2 linked regions of the Oligoflexus sp. genome follow. Each later gene encodes a partner of the first gene's protein in a complex. Links are inferred from orthologs where the notes say so. Each region holds a gene or a part of one and is shown in the gene's direction. Other genes may lie near its edges.

Region 1 (9,998 bases):
ATGCAGACGATATCGGGCTGAAGACCGGCGCGTTCAAACGCGAAGTAGGAGCCGAGGCGTCCCATGCCGGTGAAGACTTCATCCAGAATCAAGGGCAGCTGATACTCACGGCAGAGGCGTCCCAAGGTCTGCAGCCAGGTGATGTCCTGCATGTTCATGCCGGAGGCGCCTTGCACCAATGGCTCGATGATCACACCCGCCAGGTCTTTCCCATGGAGCTGGAACATGTTTTCCAGGGCTTTCAGGCCTTCGGGCAGGGCTGCCGGGCCTTGCGGGCAAAGGCGCGAGGCGTGCGATGTTACGGGGCTGAGGCTTTTGCCTTCGAAGAGATAGGGGGAAAAGGCTTTATGAAAACCCTCGGTCGAGGCCACCGACATCGCGCCGAAGGTATCGCCGTGATAGGCGCCACGGAAGAAGAGAAAATTCTTCCGATGATGTACGCCCCGATTCTGCCAGCTTTGAGCGGCCATCTTCAAGGCGACTTCCACGGCGCAGCTGCCATTATCCGTATAAAAAACCCGCGGCAGCTGACCCTGGGAAAGGTCGACCAGTTCCTTGGCCAGAAGGCTCGCGGGTTCATGGGTCGCGCCTGCAAAAATGCAGTGATCAATCTTTCGATGCTGCCTCGCCAGGGCGGCTCCGATTTTTGGATGGCCGTGACCTGTGGAATTGGTCCACCACGAGGCGCTGGCGTCGATCAGTTTTTCGCCCGTGTGGGTTTTCAGATAGATGCCCTGGGCTTTCACGAGCGGCAAAGGTTCGGGTGCGGTTTGATGTTGGGTATAGGGATGCCAGCAGTGTTTTTTATCGTAGGCATACCAGGCGGAGATATCCACGGGCTTTTGCGTTGCCCCGATCACCGCATCAAAAAGTTCTTCGCAGGCTTTTTGCCATTCGGATCCAGGGGAACTTAAATCCATCCAGGGAAAGGCCACGAAACGGTGATCAGGCCGCATGCGGCGAAGGCTTTGCATATTGGCTTCATGCGGGGGACCATTCACAATGACAGCCAGAACATCAAGTCCGGCTTGATCAAGAGCTTCAAGCGTCAGGAGCGTATGATTCAAAGTGCCGAGCCCGCTGCTGGCCACCAGCACCACAGGCAATTCCATGCGCACTGCGGCGTCGCGCCAGGTTTCATTCTCATCATTCAAGGGAACGAGCAGACCGCCGGCGCCTTCCAGCAAAACAGAGACATCGGAGTGCAGGGCTGCGGCAATCTCTTCCACAGTCGGAGCCTTCATTCCGGCCGCACGAGCCGCCTGATCCGGAGATGCGGGGAGGGGATAGGACCAGACGCGGCCTTCGTAGACTTTCATCTTGGGGCATAGGGCGTGCACCTGATCCCGGTCCAGATGCTGACCACCCGTCTGGACGGGTTTCCAATACTGCAGTGGCTGTCCACGCCGCAGGGCGCCTGTCATCAATGCTGCGGATACTATGGTTTTGCCGACATCCGTGCCGGTTCCCGTTACGAATAGCTTCATCGTAAAATCCTCTGGGCCAGTTCGCTGGCCTTCACCTTAAAATCCTTTGCGCCAGTTCGCTGGCCTTCACCGTAAAATCTTTTGCGCCAATTCACTGGCCTTCACCGTAAAATCTTTTGCGCCAGTTCACTCAGAACTTTTTTCAGCCTCTCCTCATCCGCATCCGTGAGCCCCGCATGCAGCGACAAACGCAGGCGGCAGCTGCCTTCGGGAACTGTAGGGGGGCGAATGGCCCGGGCCAGCACGCCCCGTTCCTGGCAGAAAGCTTCGGCGCGCAAAGCGTCGGCTTCCGGGCCCAAAATAATCGGAATAATATGCGTGGCGCTCGCGCCTTTATTAAAGCCGAGCGCATCCAGATGTTCATGCACGCGCACGATTCTTTTTTGAAAGACCCGGCGCTGTTCGTCCAAGGTCTTCATGGTCCGAACACTTTCCCCAAGAGCCGCAGCGGCCCAGGGCGAGGCTCCGGTCGTGAAGATAAAACTGCGTGCCGTGTTGATCAGATGATCGCGAAGCCAGGAAGGGCCGCAGATAAAAGCGCCGCTGCCGGCCATGGCCTTGCCGCAGGGGTTGACGGAAATATATTCGTCATGCGATACGCCCGCAGCTGCCATCCAGCCCTCGCCTTTCGGACCGTAAACCCCAAGCGCATGGGCTTCATCCACGACCAGCACGGCTTCATACCGCTGCGCGAGGGCCGCAAGTTCCCTGGCCGGACAAAGGTCGCCGTCCATGCTGTAAAGGGATTCCACGACAATAATCTTGAGCCTGGCCCGGCTGTCCTGAAGCAGCTGCTCCAGCTCCTGACAATCATTGTGCCGGAAAATTCGCTTGTGCTCGGGTCTGAGACGGGCCAGCCGCATGCCATCAATGAGGCTCGCGTGGTTCCATTCATCGGAAAAATAAACGGCGTCACCAAGGTGCAGGGCGCTCATGAGAGCTTCGTTGGCTGCATAACCGGATGGAAAATAAAGGGCGCTCTCTGCGCCCTTCCAGGCGGCGAAAGCCTGTTCGACCTCGTCATAAATCAGGTGCTCGCCACCCAGAAGGCGGCTCGCTCCCGATCCAGCGGGCCAGGGAGCCGCCGCGGCCAGAGCCCGCTTTTGAAAAGCAGGATCGCCACGCAGCCCCATGTAATCATTGTGCGTGAGATCAAGACCGCGGCTGTCCGTTAAAGGCCTGAGGCGACGTCTTCGCTGCAGAGCGTCGAGCGTCGCCAGTTTCTCCTGGATCAGACCCGCGAGCGTTTTCATCAGTGAACCGCTTGGCAGGATACCCCGGCGTCACTGCCACTCCTGGCATGTTCGGGGGCGGAAGCATGTTCGGGGGCGGAAGCATATTCGGACGCGGAAGCACCGGCTTCAACAGGTTTTAGACCGAGACGCTGGAAAAGAGCGCGATCGCGATCTTCACCGGGATTGGGCGTCGTCAGAAGTTTCTCGCCGGTGAAGATGGAGCTGGCGCCGGCCATGAAACAAAGGGCCTGAGCCTCGTCACTCATCTGGGTGCGGCCTGCGGAGAGGCGTACACGACTGGCCGGCATGATAATGCAGGCCGTGGCGATGGTGCGAACCATCTCGAAGATGTCGATTTCGTCTTTATCCGCCAAAGGCGTGCCTTCGACTTTGACCAAAAGGTTGACCGGAACCGATTCAGGATGTGGACTCAGGGAATGGAGCTGATGCAGAAGGCCCACGCGATCGCCTTTGGTTTCGCCCATGCCGACGATGCCGCCGCAGCAGACGGTCATGCCCGCTTTGCGTACGTTGTCGAGCGTGTCGAGCCTATCCTGATAGACGCGTGTGCTGATGATGTCGCCGTAGTATTCCGGCGAGGTATCGAGGTTGTGATTATAGGCATAAACGCCGGCTTCCGCGAGCTGCTGCGCCTGCTCTGTGTCGAGCATGCCCAGAGTCGTACAGACTTCCAAGCCTAATTTACGCACTTCACGTACCGCTTCCAGGACCTGATCGAACTGCGGTCCTTTCTTCGGCGGATTGCGCCAGGCCGCTCCCATACAGAAACGGCTCGAACCATTTTCCTTGGCTTCCTTGGCAGCGCTCACGATGGTTTCCACGGGCAGAAGCCCATGCGCGGCCACATTGGTTTCGTAATGGGCGCTCTGCGGGCAGTACGCGCAGTTTTCCTTGCAGCCGCCGGTTTTTATCGACAGCAGTGTGCTCATCTGAATTTCATCCGGAGCGTAGTAGCGTCTATGGACACTTTGCGCCAGATACACCAGGGTGGTGATGGGCAAATCGTAGATCGCCTGGATCTCTTCGCGAGTCAGGTCGTAGCGTGGTTCGCCCAAGGCCAATTGTTCCAGGTCCAACATCCAAAAACCCCCTCTTTTGATCCTCCATTGGGCCTCAGTCTTAGTACAATTCACGGGTGTTTGCGAGAGATATTGGCGAAAACGGTGCAACGTGGTAGCAATCTTAGCTCCTAAGTGATGACAGGTACGAAACGGCGATTGTAGTATAGTAGAAATGTCAAAATTACCAATCGGGAGTCTTGCGCCAGATGTTGAACTTCGCACTGCACCGGATTTTTCGCATCGTAACGGGTTTGAGTTTGATCTTTTTCCTCAGTCTGGGTTCAGGCGCAGCTCTAATGGCGCAGGATGTCCCAGCCAAAGATGCGAGCAAAGCCACAGCCGGTGAGGGCTTGGAGGAGACCGCAACCGAAGTCGCTGATTTTGGTTCGCATTCCATCCTTTCTCAGGCCTGGCGCAGCGGTATCGTGGTCTTCAGCGTGCTGGTGGTGCTGATCGGCTTTTCCATTATCAGTTGGGCCATCTTCATCTGGAAATTGGTCGTCCTGAAGAAACACACGGCCACGAGCGAGGCCTTCATCAAAAATTTCTGGGAAAGCCGCTCGCTGAATGATTTGAACAGCCGCCTTGGCGAATATCCTTACAGCCCGGCCAAGGAAATCTTCCGGACCGGCTACGCGGAACTCGTGCGCGGCAGCCAGATGAAAGAGAACACGACCCAGCACCAGCTGGCGATCAATGCCGCGATCGACAACCTGAATCGCTCGCTCGGCAAAGCCAAACGCCTGGAAAAGAAGAAACTGGAATCCTATCTGTCGCTCCTGGCCATCATCGCGTCGTCGGCGCCTTTTATCGGTCTCTTTGGAACCGTTTGGGGTATCATGGGATCGTTCGAAGGCATCGCGCGCACCGGTTCGGCCAGTCTCGCGGCCGTGGCCCCTGGTATTTCGGAAGCTCTGATCGCGACCGCCTTCGGTCTTCTGGCTGCTATTCCCGCGGTTATCGGCTTCAACGCCGCCAATGCCCGCATCCGCAACTTGATCGGCTCTCTGGATGGTTTCTGCGCGGACTTTCTGAATATAGTCGGCCGCTATCTGGTCAGCGAAAAGAAGGGTGGAGCCGCCACCACTCAATCACCCCTGTGAGGCAGAAGACTCATGGAATTTAAACAGTCGCAGTCTGATGGTGATGACGATAACGGAGCCATGGCCGACATCAATATCGTGCCATTGGTCGACGTGATGCTCGTGCTCCTGATCATTTTCATGGTGACCGCTCCGCTTTCCATTGGCGGAATCAACGTCGATCTTCCCAGCAGCAAGGCCCGCAGTCGGGATATGGCGGAAGACCGCGTGGTGCTCTCGATCAATCAGAAAGGCGAATACTTCATTGAGAAGATGGAAGTTCCCGCCGGTGTCCTCGATATCCGGTTGAAAGAGCTGTATCAGCAGCGTGAAAAGAAAGAACTCTATATTCGCGCGGATAAGACCGTGGTCTATGGTCGCGTGGTGGACGCGATGAGTGCGGCCAAGCTTGCCGGCGTGACCCGGATCAGCATGCTGACCCAGGCTCCGACTAAACCCCAATAATGGACGAGGGACGCCCTTGGCTTCGATGAGTGATTCCGAAAATGAAGTGACGGCCCGCGAATCCCGCTCGCTCATGCTCTTCATCGGTATATCCGTAGCGGCCCACCTTGTGGGCTTCATTCTGAGCATGTTCAATCTTTTCGGTCTTCCGAAGCCCGCTTTGGAAGAGTACAGCATTGATACCGAACTCCTGAGCGAGGTCGATATGGGCTCGGCGCCCAAGACCGTCATTCCCAGTGCGCAAAAAGCCGAGGAAGCCAGCGTTCCGACGAACCAGCTCCCCCAGCTGCCGAAGACCGTGACCATCAAAGAGAAGGTCAAGGAAGAGGAAGGCATCCTGGAGGAGAAAAAAGACGAGAAGATCGAAGAAGGGAAGAACATCACCAAGGATACCGAAGAGGACGGCCAGGCCATCGTGAAACCGGATGCCGCGGTGAAGCTCAAGAAGTCTGAGGCCTTGGAGCGCCTTGTTCGAGAACGGTTGAAAGAGCAGCAGAAAGAAGAGACCAAGGAGCTGAAGACCCAGGAGAAATCGGACCTGGCGCAGATTCGGGATGTTTTGAAGAATGCGGGTGTCACTCAAAATTCGAGTGGCGGTATCGTGGCGATCGCGGAGAACAATCGCTATTCGGCCTATTTGAATTCGACCTTGCGCAGAAACTATGCGCTGCCTACGACCTATCAGCTGACCCGGAAGGATATGTTTACCGTCATTCGAGTGCAGCTCAGTGTGCGTGGCGAGCTTATGGATGTTCAGGTCCAGGAAAGCTCGGGCGACGACACTTTCGATGGATACTGTGTTCAGACGGCGCAAAGGTCCGCGCCGTTCAACCCGCCTCCGAAGGGAATGGCCGGGGTGGAAATTCAGTTAACTTGCAAGCGCTGAACGCTGCAGAGGAGTAAATAGGTTATGAAGCTTTGGTTGATTGCGCTGATGGGATTCTGGTCCCTTTGCGAAAAGGGCGTCGCTGCTGAGAGTACGAGTCCGATCAAGATTAATATCGATAACCCCGCCTTCCGCAAGACCGTCGTGGCCATTCCTAAAATTCAGGTTGCCGGCCAGGTGCAGAGTCCACAGGGTAAGAAGCTGGCCGAGGAAGGCTCGCAGGAACTGATCCGCCTGCTGCAATTCTCAGGCTTTTTCTCGGCTTTGGCAGAAGGCGCTTACCAGGGTGCCTGGGATCAGTATGCCAAGGCCCGCAAGACCACGGAATCGGCGACCTGGATTACCGAGAGCAAAGGTTTGACCGGCGAGGAAGTCGTCCAGTGGCGTGCCCTTGGTGTGGAATCTTTGACTATGGGCGCTCTGACGGAAGATCCGGGCAAGGGTCTCACGCTTTCCTTCAAGACCTTCGATGTGAATCGCAGTCAGGAAATCCTGGCCAAGCAATTCACCCACATCACCGATTACAAGGCGTCCCTGCGCCAGTACGCGGATTTTCTTCTGGAAGCTTACACAGGAAAATCCGGTATCTTCAATTCCAAGGTCGCCTTCGTCGGACGTCGCAGCAAAGCCGCCAGCAAGCAAATCTTCGTGGCCGACTTTGATGGCTCCAACATCACGCAGATCACCGATGGGGATTTTCCGCACCTTTCGCCCGCCTGGAGCGCAGACGGCCGTTACCTCGTCTATACATCCTATGAAACCAAGTCTCCGGACCTCTTCGTTTACGATACGACCACGCGTACCAAGCGCCGCGTGACGACCACGCCAGGACTTGATTCCGGGGGCAGCTTCGCGCCGAATGGCAAGATCCTCGCCCACACCAGTTCGCGCGGTGATGATACCGATATCTTCAGCATCACGCCCGCCGGTACGGATCGTAAGATTCTTCTGGAAGGTTCGGGCCTGGATGTGGATCCGAAATTCTCTCCGGACGGCAAGTGGCTGGCCTGGGTATCAGGACGCTTTGGCAATCCGCATATTTTTGTTGCTTCGCTCAGCTGGAACGGGGACACGCCGAAGATTGTCAGCGATAAGCGCCTCACCTATTCGGGCTGGTATAATGCAACGCCGGCCTGGACGCCGGAATCAGACAAGATCGCCTTTGGTGGCTATGACCGGGATATCGACCGTTGGGATATCTTCATGATGAACCCGGATGGGACGCAGCTGGAACGCTTGACCCTGAAAAGCGGCGACAGCGAAAATCCGAGCTTCTCGCCGAACGGCCAGCTGATCGTCTTTCAATCCAACCGGATCGGCGATTCGAATGCCAAGGGTTTGAATACGCTTTGGATCATGAATCGCGACGGCAGCAATCAGCACAAGCTTGAAATCAGCGGACTCTACGATGCGCAAACGCCGGCCTGGTCGTCGAATCGTAAGTCTTTGTAATACGAAGTCCTCTTAGGCCACCTGTGGCACGAGAGGTACGCGAGCGGCATCGGGGATGGAAATTTCAAAACGGCAGCCCCGATGCCTCTGACTCTTCACCTTGATCTCACCACCCAACTGCTGCACAGCGGCCAGCAACGCGCTCATACCCACACCGCGCCCCGAAATTTCCGAGAGTGTCTGGGTCGTGGAGAAGCCAGGCATAAAGATAAGACGAGCCCTGTCTTCTTCAGAAGCCTGATCAAAGGCTTCAGGCGTGACGAGCCCCTTTTCCACAGCGACTTCGCGAATGCGCTCCCAGTCGAGGCCCTGACCGTCATCCGCCACAGTTATCAGAATCTGGCCCGGATTACGTTCGATCGAAAGATCAAGACGCGCCCGCGATGATTTGTTGGATCTTTGTTCGGGAGTTTCAATGCCATGATCCAAAGCATTGCGAAGCAGATGAGGCATCGTGCTGATCACCGGGCCCAGCAGCTCGGGATTGACCAGCACGTCACCCCCCTGAACGTGAATATCCACGTCCTTGCCGAGTTGCGCCGCAAGGCGACTGGTATGAGTGAGCATGGCGCCGAAGAGAGAACGGATGGGCACCATGCGGGCGTCCTGAACCCAGACCTCAAAGGCCCGCGTGACCTCGTCCAGAGCCCTTGCGCTTTGGAGTGAGACGCTCAGCTGATCCAAGACCTTATTGGAGACGAAAATTCCCTTGGGCGCATCCAATCCGCTGTCCAGCCCAAGAAGATCCTGATGGCGGCTCAGGAAAAAGTCAACCTGCGCGCTTACCCTTTCCAGTTCCTCCCCACCAATCTCATTCTGATCCTCGATCTGATGAATGGACTGCGCGACTTCATCCAGACCATAGATAGCAAAGTTCCCTTTCAGGGTATGAAGGATCATCCGCACGCGTTGACTGTCAGCCTGGGCCTGGGCGTCCATGGCGGCCCGCAGATCGCGCATCGATTCCGCGAGAAAGCTTTGAAAGCCGGCCCTATCCTGCATGATGTTCAAAAGCGTTTGATTGATCTGGGCATCCTTTTCCGCATTCACAAGGCCCGTCACATCCGTGATGGTAAAAAGGATCGCATAGACGGCGTCACCCTGGTCCCGAACTATCGAGCCTTGGAGGGAGACGGCTCTCTGGTCGATCGTGATGCGACCATGAATTTGGCTGAGGCTGACCTCATCGGGAAGCAGGCCCGAGAAAACCTGGGAAACGGCCATTTGAAAGTGCGCGCGCTCGCGCTCTGTCAAATCAAGAAGATCCTGCAGCTTCTGACCGACGGTGATGGTACGGCCAAAAATTTCCTGGCAGGATTTGGTGAAGCCTTCTTTCACGGTCAGATCAGGACCGATCAGTAAGAATCCTGCTTTGACGTTATCAAGAATAATGCGAATCGTTTGGGTGCGGTCTTTGACTTTGCGTTCCAGATCATCATTGAGCTGCCGGATTTCGACCTCGGCTACTTTAAGGCGGCGGAAGGCGCGTGAGAAACGCTTTGAGATCAGGATGGCTTGGACGAGAATGAAGAGAAAGAGTCCGACGTGAGAAAGAGTCACCGTTTTGATGATGTTATGGTTTTTGAGCACATCATTGACGATCGTCAGGATGAAGGCGCCGAAACCAGATGCGATCAGGAGCGAATCATCCTTCTGCTCCTTGGCCAGGGCCAGACACTTCACCAGATAGAGCGAACCCAGGATGATCAGGATTTCAAAGGGTATGAGCAGGACCCCATGGATGCGGAGGGGCAGAACTCCGATGCAAAGTGTATAGAGGGCCGCTATCAGCACGATGCCCTGAACGATGCGGCGCGATATGCTTTTGTGAAAGAGGACATAGATAAAACTGCAGCAGGCGGCCGTAGGAACCGTCACGCCCCAGTATTCAAAGCGATACTGCCAATGAAAATCCGGCTGATCAAAAATTTCGTAAAGAAGCAGGCCTTCCGAGCGGCTGATGGTGCGAAGTCCGATGGACAGGCAGAAGAGTCCAAAGAGCAGAGGATCGAGGCGCTCACGCCGCAGAGCAAAAAGGCTGAAATGATAGAAGGCCATGATGAAGATCGCGCCCACTACAAAGGCATCGCGAATGCGCGCGGCCTCAAGATTATCGTAAATCAAATGGGTGGATCCGATTCTGATCGGTGTGGATGAGCTGATGAACTGATAGTTGCTATAGGCGGAGATCTGCACCACGATATCAAGCGTCTGCTCCGTGCCTTCCAGGTTATAGACCAAAGGCCTGAGAGCCGGTTTTTCATCTGCGACGCTGATCCCGGGACGCCCTGATTCGGACGCCAGCCGAC
Region 2 (9,824 bases), on another replicon or contig:
CGTCGCGCGTGGGGCAAGCAGGATAAGGAGGAAGTTCAATTGCATGTATAAATATAGTAATTTCATCATTCCCTAGTATCTCACAAGGTTTCCCTGCGAGATCCGGGAAAGAATTGCCGGGATCAGGTCTTTACGCGATAACCCGTGCGGAAAATAATCCATACAGCGAGCAGACTGAGGACGAGAAAAGCGCCCGTCGTACCGAGGCTGACCGCAACGCTGACATCCGCGCGACCGTAAAAACTCCAGCGAAAACCGCTGATCAGGTAGACGACAGGATTGAAGAGCGTGACCTTCTGCCAGACCGGAGGCAGCATGCTGATCGAGTAAAAACTCCCACCCAAAAAAGTGAGCGGCGTCACGACCATCATGGGCACGACCTGCAGCTTTTCAAAGCCGTCAGCCCAGATCCCGATGATGAATCCGAAAAGCGAAAAGGTGATCGACGTCAGCACCAGAAACGCAATCATCCAGACCGGATGCTGCACAGAGAAATCCACGAACAGGCGGGCCGTGATCAGGATCACCGTCCCAAGAATAATGGACTTGCTGGCTGCCGCTCCCACATAACCGCAGACAATTTCCAAAGCGGAAATCGGGGCCGAGAGGATTTCATAAATGGTGCCCGAGTATCGCGGCATATAAATGCCGAAGGAGGCGTTGGAAATGCTCTCCGTCAGGACCGAGAGCATGATCAAACCCGGCACGATGAAGGCCCCGTAACTCACCCCGTCCACTTCCGCCATCCGCGATCCGATCGCCGAACCAAAGACGATGAAGTAAAGCGATGTGGAAATCACAGGCGACGCGATGCTTTGAAAAATCGTGCGAAAGAAGCGGGCCATTTCAAAAGCATAGATGGCGCGAATCGCATAAAAATTCATGTTGGCCCCTTCACAAGCCCGACGAAGATATCTTCGAGCGAACTCTCCTTGGTTTGCAGATCCTTGAAATCTATTCCCTGCTCGCCGAGCCGACGCAAAAGCGGAGCGATCCCTGTGTGCTGACCCTGGGTATCAAAGGTATAGGTCAGCTTCAGCCCATCGTTACTGAGTTCCAAGGGCTCGTTCTGCAGGGCGGCGGGCAGGACCTGAAGCGGCGCCTGCAGGTTCAGAATCAGCTGCTTTTTCCCAAGTTTTTGCATCAGGCGCTGCTTATCCTCGACCAGGATGATTTCGCCTTTGCGAATCACCCCGACCCGATCGGCCATCTCTTCCGCCTCTTCGATATAATGAGTCGTCAGGATAATGGTCACTCCGCTTTCCCGCAGCCGCCGTACCATGGCCCACATATCGCGGCGCAGTTCCACATCAACGCCGGCCGTGGGTTCATCCAGAAAAAGGATATGCGGTTCATGCGACAGAGCCTTGGCAATCATGACCCGTCTTTTCATGCCGCCCGACAGCGTCATGATCCGGTTATCCTTTTTTTCCCAGAGCGAAAGATCCCTGAGAATCTTTTCCACCCAGGCCCGGTTGGGAGCCTTGCCGAAGAGTCCCCGGCTGAAGTTGACCGTACGCCAGACGCTTTCGAACATATCGCTGGTGAGTTCCTGCGGCACCAGTCCGATCTTCGTGCGGGCCGCGCGATAGTCGCGGATGATATCATGACCATCGGCGCGGACTGTCCCCGCGCTGGGGTTCACAATCCCGCAGATGATATTGATCAGTGTGGTTTTGCCGGCACCGTTGGGACCCAGCAGGGCAAAAATTTCCCCGCGCCGGATTTCCAGATTGATATTCGTGAGCGCCTGATGCCCCGAAGCGTAGGTCTTGTTCAGACCAGTGACAGAAATAATTGCGGGTTCCATTGCTTGCATGCCTTCACCTGGACAAGGTTTTTCGTACCCTAGCACAGGCCCGCGCGGGCGTCCACCGGCAAGGATCGCTCCTTGTCCTCATCGTCCACCTTCCTTACGATGGAAGGAAACGAATACTCGGCCCTGCGCGAGGATGCTATGCTGTGGTTCCTTCATGAGATCTAAACGGGTACCGGGTTATGTAACCCTGTTCGCGATGGGTCTGATCCTGTCGCTCTATGCCCTGGGGGTCCTTTCCTCCCTGGACGATAAGAGCGTGCGTCCTCTGGAATTCAGACTGCGGAGTTTTCTGCAGAAGTCCCCCACGTTGGATCCACGCCTCAAAATTTATTCCTACGATGATTCCACCCTGCGCTTCACAAAAAAGCCGGATCTTGATTTCGAACTCTGGCTGAAGCTTCTGAAGACCATCAGTGATGCAGGCCCACGCCGCATCATGATCGACAAGATCTTCGCGGTCGTCGACAGCGTGACTCCGCTCGATGCGCTGAAGCCTGAATTCGAGAAGATCAAGGCGGATGTCGTCACCGCCGTCTATGCTGGATCGAACGTCATCAAATTCAAAGAGCCCCTGCCCACCGACTTCAAAGGCTTCGCATTATCCCAATGGACGGGGCGCACCTTGGGGGCCGACGAACTGAGTTGGATGCAGCTGCAGCCGGGCTATGTCTATGGGCCTGATCCTGAACTGTGGGAAGGCTTTCATAGCTTCGGACATATTCTTTATCCAAGGCAGGGCATGGTGAATCTCTTTCACCGCTATGAGCCCGCGCATGCCGTGCCGCATTGGAGTCTGCTGGCCGCCGACACCATCAAACTCGATGAAGAAGGCCCCAGCATCAACGGTCAGCCCGTCCCGCATATTCAGGGCCAGGTGGCGGTGAACATGGTCGATGTCGCAGTCCTTGAGCGTAATATCTATAGCCTCGCGTCCGTTATTCATCGCAGCCGCGAAGGGTTGAGCATGAGCGGGCGCATCAAGCCTGACCAGCTGGTGATCCTTCTGCCCGCGATGTTCACAGGCAACACCGATCGCGTGGAAACGCCTCTGGGCAGCGTGCCCGGTTCCTATGTGGTGCTTTCGATGATCAATAGCGTCCTGACCGGACAGTGGATTCACACCGTTCCGATGAGTCCATGGGAAATCATCATCTTCGCGGCCATGGGCTGGCTCGTCACGCTTCGCTTTCATGCGGTGGCGACGCCTCTTTTTCTTCTTGCAGCTCTCGCGTTCACCGGCATCAGTGGGGTGCTCGCCTTCGTCTATGCATCCTGGCAGTTGCCTTGGCTCTCCGCAGGCCTCGCCCTGGGGACCTCGGGGCTTTTGAATCTTCTGTGGATCGCCATGGTCCGCGTGCGGGAAGCGCAAAGGATCACCCGCGCGGTTTCGGGCCTTGTGCCGCAGGATCACATCGAAGCCCTGCTGAAGGGCGAAAAGAGCCTGGAATTCGAGCCGGAAGGTCATGTCGTGAGCATCATGTTCGTCGACATCGTGGGCTTTTCCCTGACCACCAAGAAACTTTCCGCGAGCGAAACCTTTCTGCAGCTGAAAGCCCTGCTCGCCGACATCACGGACATCGTGCATCAGCATCAGGGTACCATCGACAAAACCCTGGGTGATGGTCTCCTCTGCTTTTTCGGTTACAACATACTCGGTCAGCCCACGCAGCATCACGCGGACCAGGCGGTCCGCTGTGCGATCCAGATTCAAAAGAAGATCTTCCAGCATAGCCTTGAGGCTTCGGAAGCCGGCAAGGCGCTTTATCCTTTGCGCATAGGCGTGAATACGGCCTCGGTCTTCATCGGCAATATCGGCAACCGGCAGCGGTTTGATTTCACGATGATCGGTGATGGCGTGAACTTCGCAGCGCGACTGGAGACGGCCTGCGCACCCTTTAAAATCATGATCGGTCCCTCGACCAAGGCGCAGCTGATGGAAATTTCTCCCGATCATCCCAGCATGCGCAAACGTCATGTGATGGTGAAGCATACCTCCGAACTTTTGGAGGCCTGGGAAGTGGATCCCTTCCATAATTCCGGCGAAGACATCGAACGCATCGAAAAGCTCTATTGGAATTATGCCGGCATCTATCAGCGCGACACGCGACATCCGGCCGCCAGCAGTCACGGGATACGCTTCAGCAGCGGCATGGGCCACTTTCAGCTGCTGAATTATTCCGTGTCCGGCCTTGGTCTGAAGAGCGACATCTTCCTGGCCCAGGGCGTGGTGCTCACTCTGAACCTTGAGAGTGATGATCCCGATATCCAGAACGAACTGCATCAGTGGGGCCTGTCCTCGCTCGTGGTCGAGATCTGCTGGGGGAGTCCACGCGTGGAAGGCTTCGAGCATGGGGTTCGCTACGTCGGCCTCAGCAGCGATCAGAAAAACCGCATCTTTTCGCTTTTCCACGAACGCCAAAAGCCTTCACTCCACGGGGTCCCATCCTTCTGAATCTGCTGTCAGGAAATAATTCCGGATTAAGCTGCCATTTCCCAAGGCTGGTGACCTCATTCAAATAGCTTAGAGTCTGACCGATACGTAGTTATCAAGCCCTGTTAAAAATCTGTCGAGGAACGCGCCATGCAATGGACGACGAGATTCTTGAGCGTCTTACTGCTTTTGCAGCTGTTCACGACGGCCTGCGAGGAAACGAAGGATACGCGGAACATGCCCTCGTCCGATGACGCGAGCGAGGAGCAGCTGGCTACCGCACCCGCGCCGGTCACAGGCTCTTACCTCCGCTGCTCCTATGTCGAAGATCCAAAAAGCTCCGGCAACACGCCCGTGGGCTGCAATCCCTATGACGAGAACAACAGGATCATCGACCTGGACATCGCCGGTTCCGAGCCGCGCTGGTCCTATGACAGCCGCCTGGCCGTTACGTTCACCCGCAATTACATCGACCCGAAGGGCGTGCGCTGGCAGGGCCGCTTTGATTTTGCAGCGACCGACACCCTGGATCGCGTGACCCAGATCCTGGAAACACAGATCACTCTTATTTTCAACAAGAACGGGACAGGCCAGCCCATCACCCTTCAGGACAAGATCAAAAACATCCTGATGGGCCTTGCCGAGCATCGCTTTGTAAAGCTCGCCTACCAGTCCATCCACATGAATGCGCCGACGGACACGAGCGTCATCGCCGATACGGTGGACTTTGAATTCAAGATTGATGGCGTCTGGGAAAAGGTCAAAATCCGCCTGGATTCCCTCGATTTTACGGCCCACACCATGGAGTCCGATCGCTTTGCGTTTCAATTCAAAGGCAGTGAAGCGGACTGGAGAATGTACCTCGGAACCGGCATGGGCCGTGAACTCGCCCAGATCCTGAGTACGACCCGTCCCGAACTCTTGGATTGGAAAGCGTCCAACGGCACCAGCTGGACCTTTGATCCCACTTCATCCTTTGCGAGCAGCGAACCCTATGACCTGAAAAACAGCGCCAGTCCCATCGAAGTGATCATCGATATGGGCGTTAAAAAACGCTTTCATGGCTTTCGCATGGATGGGGGGCTCGCCAACCCCGGCCGGACCTTCCCCAATGGATTCCCGGATCGCTTCCACTTCCTCTATTCCGATGACGGCATCAATTGGAAAAAGTTCGAGGGCAGCGAAATAAGCCTGTCCGGGCGCGGAAACCTCGAATGGTCCTGGGAGAAATGATCGAACCCAAACCCTCGGCATCCCTGGCCTTTATCAGGGATTCTTAAGATTTCGCCCAAAACTCCGATAGTGCCACGGGTCCTCGTTTGACTGCGAGGGCCTTGTGGATCAGACGCGCATTCGTTGAGCGGAAGCGGATTTGAGTGGAGCGGAAGGCTTATGAAACGCATCTTTCAGTCGTTCGATCGCCATGCCTCGTGGCTGGCCGTAGGCGGGTCCATCGTCCTGCATCTTCTGATCATCATCGCCATGCGCTGGCACAGAAATCAGGAACCCATCATCATAGAGAAGCCGCCGGTCGCGCGCATCCGTATCCTTTCCAATCCGAACGGCAATCCTGCGACTCCGGTAAAAACCGCAGAAGTCAAAGTCAAGCCGACTCCCAAGCCCAAGAATAAACCGAAGCCCAAACCCAAGACCAAATTGGCCAAAAATAAAGTCATGAAAAAAGCCGTCGTGGAAAAGGTCAAGGAGGAGGAAGCCCCACCGCCGCCACCGAACAATGCGCCGCAGAGTTTCGGCGACAATCAGGAAGTCGGCATGGTGGGCACGGGCGCCAGCAACACCCGGGGCCCCAGCGATCCCAACGCCAGCACTGACTGGTTACCAATTGAGCAGGTCAAACCCAAAATGCCGCGTGAAGCTGCCTTGAAGGGCATTGAAGGCTTCATCACCTTCACCTTTGATATAAACGAGGATGGTCGCGTCGAAAATATCAAGGTTTCTGCCGCGGAAAACCGTTCTGTCTTTGAAGCCGAGGCCCGAGCGGCAGTGCGTAAATTTCGCTATCGTCCCCGCAAAGTCAATGGCCGCCCGGTCCGCGTGGTGGGCCACAGCTTCACCGTCGTCTTTACTCTGACCCACTAAAGCCTTGCACTAGGCTGCCCGGACGGATTCCTGGTACAATGGAATCTCGACTAGGAAAGGCAGCCTCATGAAAAAAATACTCTTGATTGGTCTTGCTTTGGCCACCACTCTGGGTGCCGGTTTTCTTCTTTATAAAAAATCCAAACCCGCTCCGCAGGACGAAGAGGTGCTGATGCCTCCACCCCCTGCGGCCACGGCGGAACGCGAGGAACCCATTCCTGCGGAACCGCCCCCTGTTACTCCCGAGCCTGAATCATCGGTGAATTCCGCCGAAAAACCGAAGGCCAAGACGAAGTCCAAGGCTGCGTCCGGGCATTTTGAAATGTCGCGCCCCGCTTCGCGGCACGATGATGTGGATCCTGCGGATAATCCCGGCTACGGCAAGGCCCGTGAACAAAGGCTCTGGGAGATTTTCAAAAGCGATCCCGACCTTTCCCGTTCGGTTCTCGTCAAAAAAATTCAATGCCGGGTCGATACCTGCATCGTCGAAGCGGAATCGAAGGACGGTGACGCCGATCGCTTTCAATCGCTCATGCTGGCTCTGACCAAACAGTATCCATGGATCGGCAACAAGATTGATGTGACGACGCCTGATGGTGATCCGCTCAAGGCGCGGTTTGTCTACTTCCAGGAAACACCGAAATAAGCGCGAGACAGGCGGCGACAGAGGCTGAAGAAAACTGTGGCCGCCAGGTGACACTCACAGGGCAGCTTTCCCCCTATCAACCCTCCTCATCTGCGTCCGATCAAAGTCAGGAGTCGAAAGACTCCTTGAAACACTTTGGGAGGACTGTATGCATTTCAAGACAGCGTGGCTCATCGCTCTCGTCGGCCTCGCCTTCATGCCTGCGCTGGGGTTCAGCCAGACCCTGAGTCAGGTCTATGGCGACAGCCTGACCAAGCAGGCCCAGACGATTTACGTCAAAGGCACGGCGGGAATGACAACCTTCGACAGCGAAGCGGCGGGCAGCAAGGAAACGCGTAACACAAGCGAGATGGAATTCGGCGGCTGGATGGGTGAGAAGCGGATCATGGGTTTGAAAGTCGGGCATTCGTATCACGACGTGCCCTTCGAATTGAATCAGGCTCACTCCCGCACGGCGATGACCGATGTGCGGCTCCTGGCTCGCATCTGGTTCCTGCAGCCTTCGGTCGGCATTTCCTTGACGGAATGGGACGTGACCAGCGCCGCGGCACCCGCGGTCGGACTCTTCGCCACCGGATTGAATGCGGGCCTGGGTTTGATCGTGAACCTGCATCAGGGACTCGTGTTCAATGCGGATCTGATGCGCGTGCAGAGCCTCCGAACCTTTGATAAGCTCGAACGCAATTCGAAGCTCGGGACCCGCGAAGATGCCGACGCTCACTTCGCCTTTGATCTGACGGAACGCATCGTGGATTTCATCGTGGGCTATAGAATGAGGCGCTACTCTGTAACCATCGAGGACAGTACGTTTCGCGAGTCCAGTCAGGGAGCTTATGTGGGGCTGCGGCTCGGTTACTATTTCTAAAAAGAAGCGGCGGGTGCCTGGACCCGCCGCATGAAACCAACCGTCAACGAACGAGAGTATAGCCTTTTTCGCGTGCGCCAGCCTCGGAGGCGAAGCATTCGCGCACGTCCGACTTCTCGGCGCTCAGCATTTTTTCATAGCCTGGACTGTCCTTGGCATAATAGCGACCGGCGCTGGTATCCGCAGCCACCGGGCAGGCGATCGACTGAATGGCCTGGCCAGCTTTTTTTGCGCCTGTCGCCACACCTGCGGCCACTTCGCGCCCGCCCTCCTTGATATTCTGCCAGCCTTCCTTGAAATGCTGTTTGGGGTCAGAATTCTGTGACTCTGCCGCGTGCGAACAGCTGGCGAGAATCAGGAGTGCAGGTCCCAACAAAAATTTCATGCGTATAGTCCTTTTCCAAAAAAGTCCCAAGCGGACATGGCATCCGCGTGCAGAACATTATTGCAAGGATCGGGCACAAGCAAGAGGGTTCAGGAAGGGGGCATTCTCAAGGTCTGAAAGGCAGCATTTTGTAGGAAAAAGAGGACAGCCTGTCCTCCTTCTGCGACATCCGCCACGCGTTTACAGCGTGAAAGGCGGCACCACGAAGGCGACCGGCAATTTGTCCCGCTCGGCCATCGCTTGAATGGCATCAATCCCCTGACGCAGATGGGGCAAAAATTTCTGGGCGGTTTCCTGATGAAAGCCTATCGAAATATAAATATCGCGGCGCGGATCCTTCTTCCAAAGCTCCACGTTTTTTTGAAAGGTCGCGGCGATCACTTCTCCGCTCACGTAATCCGCAAGGCAGCCGTTGTTCGGAAGTTCCAGCATGGAAAGACCCGAACCCAGCTCGATGCGATAGGGTTGGCTGGTCGCGGTCGTGTCAGGCCATAGTTTTCCGACCACAGGATAAAGGAGCGACTTGCCCCAGCGCTCCTTCAGGTATTCCGCCGAGGTCGCCGAGGAATCGAGTGTGATGCCTTCGCGGGCCAGCGCACGGAACACATGCTTATCCGCCTGCCAGGCTCCTGCGCGGAAACTCCGTGGACGATCAAAGCCATGCTGCACGAGTTTCTTCACGCTGAAGCGAATGAGCTGCTGCAGCTCCTTTTCATTGTAAGCAGCCATGTTCACATCATGCCCGCAGTCCGGATCGCACTGACTCAAATCAAGCGGGCCGCGAAACGCCGGCTCGGTGCGAAAGGCCACGCCCGCGGCTTCGACCAGGCTCTTCCAGGCATGGATATGCAGCCCGTGCTCATCACCTTCACGCAGGACGGAGCGAATCGCGGCGGTCGTCAGGCGCGGATCGGCATCAGCCTTCGTATAATAGGCGGCATTCAGAAAATGCTGCAAAGGCACCTTCGGGTAGTCGTGACGAAAATGCTCCATGGCGGCGAGGTTCTGCGGATCGAGATTGCGTCCCTCCCAATCGACGCTGACAACCACACGCAGGGCGGCCTGAGCCGAATTCGAAAGCAGGAGGAGCAGAAAAATTAGCGAGGCTTTCCGATTCATAAAGTAAGCGTCCTGTTCAAGGGAATCCTGGCCCCTTTTGTACAGGACTTGCTCAAGGGCCTCAACCGTCAGATTCAGGCCGCGTTTTGAAGTGAAGTCAGTTTGATGACCAGGAGGGTCATATCATCGTCAAAATGATCGCCACTGTGTTGGTTGACGATTCCCTGCCAGATGGATTCCAGCACGGCTTCCGGGTCCGCATGAGTCTTCAGGCTGTTCACGATCACATCCGAGCGGCCTTTTTGCGAAACGCCAAAATCATTTTCGACAAGGCCATCTGTAAACAGAAGGAGCATATCATTTTTTGTCAGAGTCAGTCTCACCGGCGTCAGATTGCAGCCATGCTGAAGCCCCATCAGGGATCCGCCGCGCAGCAGGGCCGAAACCCGGGGGCCATTCTTCAGAAAGATATTGCGATGGCCGGCGTTGATGTAAATGGCCTCGCCGCTGCGATGATCA

What was found.
Region 2: the proteins of VFO10_RS21280 (region 1) and VFO10_RS24295 are in contact, whole or in part, in a cryo-EM structure (PDB 9DDO), measured with the Escherichia coli proteins. The link is inferred for Oligoflexus sp. from one-to-one orthologs.

Annotation. Positions count from the first base shown.
Region 1 is NZ_DASTAT010000097.1:64,177-74,174, forward strand. The notes cover bases 3,638-6,635. They hold VFO10_RS21280 (ExbD/TolR family protein), read left to right. Parts: upstream 3,638-4,919; coding sequence 4,920-5,351; downstream 5,352-6,635. Other genes in these bases: bioB (biotin synthase BioB), read right to left, coding at 3,638-3,798; VFO10_RS21275 (MotA/TolQ/ExbB proton channel family protein), read left to right, coding at 4,011-4,907; VFO10_RS21285 (TonB family protein), read left to right, coding at 5,377-6,237; VFO10_RS21290 (hypothetical protein), read left to right, coding at 6,262-6,635. Also shown: bioA (adenosylmethionine--8-amino-7-oxononanoate transaminase), read right to left, coding at 1-1,487; VFO10_RS21265 (8-amino-7-oxononanoate synthase), read right to left, coding at 1,589-2,740; more of bioB, read right to left, coding at 2,740-3,637; more of VFO10_RS21290, read left to right, coding at 6,636-7,689; VFO10_RS21295 (7TM diverse intracellular signaling domain-containing protein), read right to left, coding at 7,702-9,998. UniProt on the Escherichia coli protein: Involved in the TonB-dependent energy-dependent transport of various receptor-bound substrates.
Region 2 is NZ_DASTAT010000111.1:4,406-14,229, forward strand. What follows is about bases 4,673-7,496. They hold VFO10_RS24295 (energy transducer TonB), read left to right. Parts: upstream 4,673-5,642; coding sequence 5,643-6,350; downstream 6,351-7,496. Other genes in these bases: VFO10_RS24290 (hypothetical protein), read left to right, coding at 4,673-5,483; VFO10_RS24300 (hypothetical protein), read left to right, coding at 6,418-6,996; VFO10_RS24305 (hypothetical protein), read left to right, coding at 7,145-7,496. Outside these bases: VFO10_RS24275 (ABC transporter permease), read right to left, coding at 123-884; VFO10_RS24280 (ABC transporter ATP-binding protein), read right to left, coding at 881-1,819; VFO10_RS24285 (adenylate/guanylate cyclase domain-containing protein), read left to right, coding at 1,974-4,271; more of VFO10_RS24290, read left to right, coding at 4,422-4,672; more of VFO10_RS24305, read left to right, coding at 7,497-7,861; VFO10_RS24310 (hypothetical protein), read right to left, coding at 7,905-8,246; VFO10_RS24315 (hypothetical protein), read right to left, coding at 8,427-9,365; VFO10_RS24320 (SpoIIE family protein phosphatase), read right to left, coding at 9,440-9,824. UniProt on the Escherichia coli protein: Interacts with outer membrane receptor proteins that carry out high-affinity binding and energy dependent uptake into the periplasmic space of specific substrates such as cobalamin, and various iron compounds (such as iron dicitrate, enterochelin, aerobactin, etc.).